One region of the Limosilactobacillus agrestimuris genome, then DNA from elsewhere that is predicted to be linked to it. Evidence: riboswitches for the same ligand, from Rfam matches in the RefSeq annotation. Region 1 holds a riboswitch; each other region holds the start of a gene.
The links. A riboswitch is a leader RNA that binds a small molecule or an ion and turns the genes downstream of it on or off. The one in region 1 is predicted to bind thiamine pyrophosphate.
Positions count from the first base shown of each region.

Region 1 (3,281 bases):
CTTTTTACGGATGGTGGATCGCGAAATCACGGAAATAAGTTAGGCCAACACGTTAAAAAGACGGATAAGGCTGCTTGGGCATTATTGATTAGGAAAGGTGACAAGTCCTTTACCAAAACCGGTGGGGAATTTGGGGCAACGAATAACCGGATGGAGCTAATGGCATTGCGGAATGCCCTCCAAATCCTGTTGAAAAATAAAAAGCAGGATAGCCTGATCATTGCGATCCTTGATTCGCACTATGTTTTGGACCCAATTATGAAGTATTGGTTAAATGGTTGGCGAAAGCGGGGCTGGAAAACAAGCAGCGGTTCGCCAGTCGCTAACAAGGAATTATGGCAGGAGGTTGTCAAATTACTGCCACAATTTAACCGGATCGAATTTCAGTGGACAAAGGGTCACGCTGATAACGATGGGAATATCATTGTTGACCACCTCTTAAATGAAACGATGGATAAGATGGGGGAAGAAAAATGAAAATTGGAATTGATAAAATGGCATTTGCCACAACCGATGAATACATTGACTTACGGGAATTGGCCCGGAAGCGGGGAGATGAACCAGACAAGTATACAATTGGGATTGGCCAAGATCGTCAAGCCGTTGTGCCGGCAAGTCAGGATATCGTAACGTTAGGGGCGGCAGCGGCAGAAAAGCTGCTAACTGATGATGACAAAAAGCACCTGTCAACTGTCATTGTAGCCACGGAATCAGGAATTGATAATTCAAAGGCCAGTGCAATTTACGTGAAGCATTTTTTAGGCTTGGATGATTTTGTGCGGACTGTAGAATTAAAGGAAGCTTGTTACTCCGCAACTGCTGGGATCCAATTTGCTAAGGGATTGGTAGCAATGGATCCCCAGTCGGCTGTCTTGGTAATTGCGGCTGATATTGCCCGGTACGGCTTAGAAACTCCGGGTGAAGTGACCCAGGGTGCTGGCGCGGTCGCAATGTTGATCACAGCTACCCCGCATGTCTTGGCGCTCGAAGATACGGCGGTATCATACACTAAGGACGTCATGGACTTCTGGCGGCCACTCTATGCCACTGAGGCGCATGTTGACGGGAAGTACTCGACTAACGTTTACATTGAATTCTTCCTCCAATGCTGGCAACGCTATCGTCAATTAACGGGTCGCCAACTCGATGATTTTGCTGCGCTCGCATTTCACCTTCCCTTTACCAAGATGGGGAAGAAGGCTCTTGAAGGATTACTCCAGGATGATCATTCCCCAATTGCAGAGAAGATGCGGGAACAATTAACCGCAAGTCAAAAGTACTGTCGTGAAGTAGGAAACTTGTATACTGGTTCACTTTACCTTGGCTTGATGTCGCTATTGCAAAATGGTCAGGTTAAAGCTGGTGACCGGATTGGACTCTTTAGCTATGGCTCCGGAGCTGAAGGTGAATTCTACAGTGGAATTTTACAAGATGGTTTTGAAAAATACCTCAGTAACGTTAAAGCGGACTTAGCTGATCGTCATCAGGTATCAATTGAAGAATACGAACAGCAATTTAATTCTCAATTAGGGATGAATCCTGATGATGTAGAGCTTGACTGGGAAAAGGATCCAGCACCGTTTGTTCTTAAGGGACAAAAAGATTACAAGCGGGTTTATGGTAAGGGCGAAAATTAATCTTGGACAAAAGTGTTATACTGTAATTAACAATAAACGGGGAGCTTGTATAACAGGCTGAGAGGAAGATGTGATCTTCGACCCATGGGACCTGATTTGGATAATGCCAACGGAGGGAATTCAATTAAGAATTTTAAAGTCGATCAGGTTTTGAACCTGGTCGACTTTTCTTTATCAGGATCAAGTTCCGCTAATCATGTAAAGGATGGTGGAACTGATGCAACATAGGACGTCACTGTTTGAGAATGGAATGATTTGGTGTGGAGCAGGAATCTCAATTGCCGAGATCCTGACAGGAACGTATTTGGCGCCATTAGGAATGACGAAAGGAATTATCGCGATTATTTTAGGCCACCTTATTGGTTGTAGTCTTCTTTTCCTTTCGGGAGTAATTGGCGGTCAGTTACGAATTAGTGCAATGGAATCGGTTAAACTGAGCTTTGGTCAAATTGGGGCGTTGTTTTTTGCGTTATTGAATGTCCTCCAGTTAGTCGGTTGGACCGGGATTATGATTTATGATGGTTCATTAGCGGCTGATGGACTCTGGCAACTTGGTCAACCGACATGGTGCCTGTTAATTGGGATTTTGATCATTTTATGGTTGGTTATTGGAATTCGACGACTAAAGTGGCTCAATTTGATTGCGCTAGCTGCTTTATTGTTACTGACGGTTGGCCTTTGCTACCTCATCTTCACAGAACCCCACGTTGATAGTCGCTTTGGCAACTTGTCATTTGGTCAAGGCCTTGAATTAGCGGTCTCGATGCCCCTTTCTTGGTTACCTTTGATTTCAGATTATACTTCGGTAGCCCAGGAACCCGCTCAGGCAAGTGGCGTTAGTGCGGTTACTTATGGGGTGATTAGTTGCTGGATGGCCATTGTTGGGCTGGGTGCAACCCTCCTAACCGGTGAAACCAATATTGCTAAAATTATGCTCGATGCTGGAGTTGGCCTAGGTGGCTTAGCTATTGTTCTCCTCTCGACAGTCACCACGACCTTTATGGATGCTTATTCCGCTGGTGTTTCTGCCCAGACACTAAAAGTTAAGTGGTCATCTCGCTCGACCGCGATCTTGGTAACGGTCTTTGGCGTTCTGGGAGCGATTATTTTGCCGATGGATAATTTCAGTAACTTTCTCTATATCATTGGTTCCGTGTTTACTCCAATGATTACGATTCAGATTATGGACCGCTTTGTTTTCCATTTTGATAATCGCGACCAACGGATTAATTGGCGGAACTTCAATCTCTGGTTGATTGGCTTCATCGTTTACCGGTGCTTGATGTTAATTGACTTGCCAGTAGGGAATACCTTACCAGATGTTATGATTGTGATGCTTCTGGTATGGTTAGTTGAGCGCAAAAGAAAAAGCACAACATAACTACTTTAGGTTTCTGCTATGCTTTAATGGTGATATATCTATTAGAATATATGATCACGATATAAACCAATCACTTTTCCAAGAATTGTAACGTTATCTAAGTAAATCGGTGCCATCGTATCGTTTTCGGGCTGAAGACGGTAGCGTTTGTTTTCTGGTTCGCGGTAGAAACGCTTGCAAGTGGCTTCATTATCACTCGTCATGGCGATCACGATTTCACCGTCTTTTGCAGTCGATTGCTTGCGGACGATGACGTCATCCCT
Region 1 is NZ_CALPCW010000003.1:58,144-61,424, forward strand. Features, by position in the region: gene NFR46_RS03075 (ribonuclease H family protein) at 1-477, shown strand, start outside; gene NFR46_RS03080 (hydroxymethylglutaryl-CoA synthase) at 474-1,637, shown strand; TPP riboswitch at 1,665-1,773, shown strand; gene cytX (putative hydroxymethylpyrimidine transporter CytX) at 1,855-3,018, shown strand; gene lexA (transcriptional repressor LexA) at 3,060-3,281, opposite strand, start outside.

Region 2 (3,281 bases), on a different contig from region 1:
AGCTTCCGTTGCCCACCGCTTAAGGAGTAGATGACTCGTTCAGTAAGGTCAGGGAGCCCGACCATCGCTAAAAGCTCCTGGGATGATTTCCCTTTGAAAAATGTATTTCCCCCATTTTTGATACTTAAGCTTAATTCTTCGCCAACGGTAACGTTTAAAAATTGCTGGTTGGTTTCTTGGAAGATTAAGCCAACTTGAGAATAGTATTTCCCGGAGAATATTTTTTGAATGTTATTTCCATCATATGTTATTTGCCCTGAGTAGGAAGTCAACTTCGCGATAGATTTAAGAAGTGTTGACTTTCCGGAACCACTGGGACCAGTTAGCAGGGTAACCTTATTTTGAATTAATTTTAGGTTCGTTACCTCTATCAATGAAAGCTGGTTACGGGTAATGGAAAAATCGTGTAATTTTATAATTGACGGATCAGTCTGTAGGGGAAGGTTAGTGGATAAATTAGTGGAATGTTGATTAGCATTTATTAAAAGCTGGTGACTAGCATTACTTGAAAGCAGCTTAGCCTGGTGTTTATGAAATTGAATAATGAATTGAATGAAATTCTGGTAGTTCTGAAGGTTATGGTCACTGATAATAATAGTTATCCCTTGTTGAGACTGTAATTGAGCTAATTTTTGAAGTAAAAATTGGCGATTTGGTTCGTCAATACTAGCAAGTGGTTCATCTAATAGGATAATCTCAGCTTTCATAGCGATAATTACTGCTAAGGCTACCCTTTGTAGTTGCCCACCGGAAAGAGTAGTCAACTTTTGGTGCGCCACGTTTTGAAGATTAACAAATGCCAAGGCGGCTTTTACCTGATTGCTAATCTCGTTATGTGGTACTTGAAGATTCTCAAGGGTGAATTCTAGTTCGTGCTGTGGTGTGTCCATCGTAAACTGCATTGCCGGATCCTGAAAGAGCATTCCAATTCGTTGATCGTGCGGAAGCTTGATCTTTCCAGAACATGTCCCACCGTATTTAGGGAGCAGGCCAGCAATCAGCTTTAGGAGAGTCGTTTTTCCACAACCAATCGGACCATTTAAGAGAATCGAAGTGTGGAGTGGCAACTCAAGGTTAACGTTATTGAGAATTGGCTGCCCATCTTTATATGCAAATGTTAGGTTTTGAATAAGTATTTTTTCCATTTTTATCTCGCCAAAACGTGACTACGGTTTAGTAGGTTGATGATTAACTTAACTAGGATGCCGGTGAAGAAAAGCATCGATAGCCAACGAACGATTAATATTACAACTAACATGGAGAATGGGAAGTGGCTATAACCATTACGGAACCAGTCCCAGGCAAATGTAAGAATTGTCGTAGTAGTTGCGGTAAGTAGAAGTGTCACCCAATTGTATATTTTGTAAAGGGTGAAGGTAAATCCAAGCTCGGTACCAATTCCTTGTACCAGTCCCGAAAGTAGGGTGGTCACGCCCCATTGATCTCCAAGAAGCATTTCGACAACAGCACTAAGAAATTCGCCAAGAAATGACGCACCAGGAAGACGGAGCATAAATCCAGCTAATGGTCCGGCCATACACCAAATTCCTAACGTGATGTCATTAGCCATTGGACCGTAACCAAATGGAGTTAGTGCAATTGTAAGGCCATTGTAAATAATCCCCGTTACTAGATAGATTACCCCGAAAATAATCCCAATAATCGCGAGGAGGATAATATCCTTTAAATGAAATTGACGAAACATAATAATTTCCTTTCTTGGGGAAAATAAAAAAGTGGAAAAAGCGTAGTGACTTTTCCCACCTTTGATCTATTATTAATAGACTCCAAACTTACTAAGCATTCAAAATGCGCTTCCTTCGCTAGTATTACCTAGACAGGTTCGATGGGTCTAATCTCAGCCAAGTGGGCACCCCAGACATATATTTACTCTAATCATACAACAAAAATAACTAATTCGACAGCCAATTTAGTGATTAGCTAAAAGGCCAGTAAGGTGTTCCATGAAGTTAGGAACAAACCGCTCTTTATCGACGTTGATTGCAACATTGACATTTGGATGAGAAGTATTGAGCCTCATTTTATCCCCAATTGTTCGAGCATAATTATGTTCTTCAGTGATTACCTTCATCGGTAAAGCAAGGGTTGTGACAAATGTTGGGTCGATTGCAACGCCGACAGCAAGGGGATCATGAATAGCACAACCGTGTTTGTCAATCCCGAGATTATAGTAAGCATCAATGTAAAAATCAGTTAGGTCAGCATAAGCAATCCCCGATTTAGTTCCTAGTTGGCGCCACTTCGCTGTTTCTTTTTTTGTGAGCAGCGTCCGGAGAGTAACGTCAAGCCCCACCATTGTAATTGGAAGTGAACTGGTGAAGACTTCATTAGCAGCTTCAGCGTCTTGATTAATATTTGCTTCAGCAACGTCACTAACATTTCCTTCAACCGTAAGTGCCCCACCCATTAAAGTAACGTTACCAATCAAGTGGCTAATTTGGGGATCCTTGTGTAATGCAGCGGCAAGGTTGGTTAATGGACCAGTTGGAACAATGATTAAATTCTTACCGTATTGGTGTGCTGCTTCGATGATAAAGTCAACACCATCTTGTGTTTGAATTTTATGGGTTGGTTCTGGAAGAGAAATATTACCGATCCCGTTATTACCGTGGATTTCTTTGCTAACTTGCATTACGTTAAAATGATCGCTAGTACTTGAGTGTTCAAGGCCCTTAAATACAGGAATATTTTGTCCAAGCAATTCGAGGAGTTGTAACGAGTTTTTGGCGGTTTGTTCTAGTAAGTTATTACCGTAAGAAGCAACAACTCCGATTAGATCAACTGCTGGATCTGCAATGGCATATGCAAGTGCGAGTGCATCGTCAACACCGGTATCAAGATCCAAAATCATCTTCTTGGTGGCCATGGTAGTTTCCTCCATTTATTCAGTAATTATGTTAATAATAGCTAAATGATAAGTGCACCGCAATTTTAATTTTGTCTAAAATCAATTACAATAGTGAGAAAAGAAAAAGAGAGGAGCCGTCGTAATGGCAAAAATGTATGATATTACAATTATTGGTGGCGGTCCTGCAGGGATGTTTGCGGCCTTTTACTGTGGATTGCACGAACTGGATGCCCAGTTAATCGAGAGCTTACCGCAGCTTGGTGGTCAGGTTAATGCTCTTTACCCAGAGAAGCAGATTTGGGATGTTGCCGGACTTCCTGGTGTCACAGGTCGTGAATTGGTGGAGCGATTACAAAAACAAATTGCTGTGGCACCAATTGATCAATTTACAGGCGAAACGGTTGAAGAAGTT
Region 2 is NZ_CALPCW010000001.1:87,892-91,172, forward strand. Features, by position in the region: gene NFR46_RS00440 (ATP-binding cassette domain-containing protein) at 1-1,145, opposite strand, end outside; gene NFR46_RS00445 (ECF transporter S component) at 1,148-1,705, opposite strand; TPP riboswitch at 1,798-1,888, opposite strand; gene NFR46_RS00450 (nucleoside hydrolase) at 1,931-2,887, opposite strand; gene NFR46_RS00455 (NAD(P)/FAD-dependent oxidoreductase) at 3,012-3,281, shown strand, end outside.
Region 2: another riboswitch for thiamine pyrophosphate. It lies ahead of NFR46_RS00445 (ECF transporter S component); the one in region 1 lies ahead of cytX (putative hydroxymethylpyrimidine transporter CytX).

Region 3 (3,281 bases), on a different contig from region 1:
ATCATTGGCTTCATCTTCACTAGAAAAGTGGCCTCCCTTAACGAGGACGTTTTTGGCACCCATGGATTGAAGACAATGACCAGCAGCAGCCATGTTAGCTTCTGTGGTAATCGTCATCTGTGTTAATTCTTCAGCTTCGGGAAGGTTAGGGGTAATTAAATCAGCAAGTGGTAATAATTGATCCCGAACGACATCAATTGCATCATCACTTAAAAGTTTAGCACCACCTTTAGCAATCATCACGGGATCAACAGTTAATGGACCAAAATCATGACGTTTTAAATTATTAACAACGGTTTTAACCCGGAGTGGATCAGCGAGCATCCCCGTTTTACATGCTCTAATCTTAAAGTCCGCTGCTAAGGATGCAAATTGTTCATCAATTAGTTTGGGCGGCGTTGCTAATGCATCCTGAACACCAAGAGTATTTTGTGCTGTAACTGCAACCACAACCATGGTGGCAAAAACACCACGCATTTGCAATGTTTTAAAATCAGCAGATATACCAGCACCACCACCTGAATCAGTACCAGCAATCGTTAAGGCTTGTGGAAAGTCATTTGTCATTACTATTTACTCCTTTTTATAAAACTGACAATACTTCATTTGAGTTAAGGGTTGCGAGCTCATCCATTAGTTTAACTTGCCATTGGCCGAACCCCGTTACTTCTCGCGCTGCCTTAACACCAGCAGCTGTAAAGAATTTTGTTGCCGTACAAACAGCTAAATAGGGAGTATCACTTACACTTAAATAAGCCGCGATAATACTCGAAAGCATATCACCACTACCAATATTAGTTGTAAAGTAATTAGTGGAGAGATGATTAATAAATTCGTTATTGCCGTCAGTTACAATATCTGTTTTACCCGTGAGGACAACTATGCAATTATAAGCCTGAGCAACATTCTTGGCTATTTCATGGAGATTTGCTTGGCCCGAACCGCCATCGATTCCGTGGGAACTCCAATTAACATTAGCGAGTGCCGCAATTTCACCTGCATTACCGCGGATAACGGTGAATTGATAGCTTTGAAGAAGGCCTTTAGCCACCGTTAATCGGTATTGGCTGGCACCAATGGCAACCGGATCGAGGACAACTGGCTTCTGATTTTGGTTTTCCTTTAAAACGGTTGTAATTTCATTAACTTGTTCTTTATTAATTGTTCCTAGATTGATTGTTATTGCATTTGCTAATGCAACCATTTCACTAGCTTCCTGTGGGGCAATGGACATGATTGGTGATGTTCCAATTGCACTTAACCCGTCCGCAACTTTAGCAGGGGTCACTGTATTGGCAATTGTTAACACAACCGGGTTCTGTTGGCGAACTAGTTTTGGTAAGTTTAGTTGTAATGTTGTCATAATTTCACTTCCTGGATAATAAAAAAGCTGTTAGTTGATCGTTAACTAACAGCTCCATTTTTTATATTGAGTTAGCATTTTCCTTGCGCAAGTACTAGCTTAACAGGTTCAAGGGTCCGTATATCTAAATACATCTCAGTCTGGCAAACAGACACCCCTAATGCTGCTTATTAACATAGTTTTATAATAACACAGAAAGCGCTTTTAAGCATTAAGGTAGTCAATTAATTTTGGCAATATTTGCTTGGTTTCCCGTTGACCTGTTTCGTATAATTGACGAATCTTTTTAACGTTCCCTTCAACCCGGCTTACTTTAACTGGGTGTTGGGGGGCAATATTAAAGATTTGACCAGTTCGTTCAAGGTGTTCAATTTGGGCAATTTGTTGATTATAGACTTCTGGACGACGAATTCCAGCTTCAGCGAATTGGGGATAATCCTTGAAGTAGCGACGGTATAGTTGTCGGACGGGACGGCTAGAGGGCTTTTTCCTATAACTAACATCGCGAGTACGGACAACCACGATTTTATCGTAGCCTTGTTCCTGAGCAACATCAAATGGAATTGAATCAGCAATTCCTCCATCTAAACAAAGGCCATCTGGTGTTGGTGCTGGATCCATCATAAATGGCATTGAACAAGAAGCAATTAGCGCTTGAGTTAGCTTTTCACCAGTAAAATCTGTAAACAAGGCTTTTTTTCCGTCCTGAAGTCTGGTAGCAACAGCGGTGAAGTGGGAGGCAGATCTAATGTAAGCTCGCTCATCAAAATTTCGCCAAGAAAGGCCGTGATCTTCAAAAAGGTAATTCATATTAATTACCTTTTTTTGGAATAATCGCGCCATTGAAATATAATCATGATCATGACGGTGGTTAATGTTAATGTTTGCTGCTCGACCATATTGTTTAGCGACAAAATTGACACCATTAAGTGAACCAGCTGAAACACCAATTACGCTGCTAAATTCGATGTGGTTAGCAAGAAGCATGTCGCATACTCCCGCAGTATATTGACCGCGGAAAGCGCCACCTTCAAGGACTAACGCTGCATTATATAGCATTACTTTCACTCCTTAATATTATTACTAGGTTATTGTAAGTCGATAGTGGTTAAAAATTCAATCTTTTATTGGTTTTCCGCTAGAGTAGCAAACTCTTGAAGAAATTTTTCCATTACTGGGGTAATTACCGTGTTTTTTCGCCAGGCAAGGACATGGCCTGTTTCTTTATGCGGGGAAAAAGGAATAAAGGTTAATTTTGGATCATGAAATGAATCAACAATTCCTTCAATTCCCAATAAACAGTAGTTGCCAGTTTTAAGAAGCTCGTAAGCATTACTTGGCAGATTATTGGTTGCCATGACATTTAATTTTGTTTGGTCGAGTTTAAGGACATCGCTAATTTCATCGCGGACAATGTTACGGGTAGGGACAATTAGTGGTAATTTATAAAGATCATCCTTGGTGATTGATTTTTTCTTGGCTAATGGATCAGAACTTTTAACAATTAATCCCCAACGTTCGCGAACCGGTAAAACAATAAAATTATACTTTGCTGCCTCTACAGGCTCAATCAAAGCAGCAAAATCCTCTAATCCCGAATCTAGGCGTTGACGTAAGAGATCACCATTACCATCATAAAGATTAAATTTAACATTCGGGTACTTTTTCTGAAAGTTGCTAATAATTTTCATTATGAGTTTAGATACCTTTGAAACAACGCACCCAATGTTGATTACTCCAGTTAGTTCTTCTTCGGTATTTTGTAATTCTTGTTTAGTTTGGTTAACTAATGAGAGGATTGTCGAAGCACGTTGTTGAAAAAGGGCTCCCTCATTAGTAAGGGTCATCCGTCTTTGTTGACGATCAAAAAGTGTCACACCGAGTTCCTTTTCAAGTTCGATTATTTGGCGGGAAAGGG
Region 3 is NZ_CALPCW010000006.1:47,743-51,023, forward strand. Features, by position in the region: gene thiD (bifunctional hydroxymethylpyrimidine kinase/phosphomethylpyrimidine kinase) at 1-567, opposite strand, end outside; gene thiM (hydroxyethylthiazole kinase) at 584-1,363, opposite strand; TPP riboswitch at 1,426-1,532, opposite strand; gene NFR46_RS05320 (patatin-like phospholipase family protein) at 1,568-2,422, opposite strand; gene NFR46_RS05325 (LysR family transcriptional regulator) at 2,488-3,281, opposite strand, start outside.
Region 3: another riboswitch for thiamine pyrophosphate. It lies ahead of thiM (hydroxyethylthiazole kinase); the one in region 1 lies ahead of cytX (putative hydroxymethylpyrimidine transporter CytX).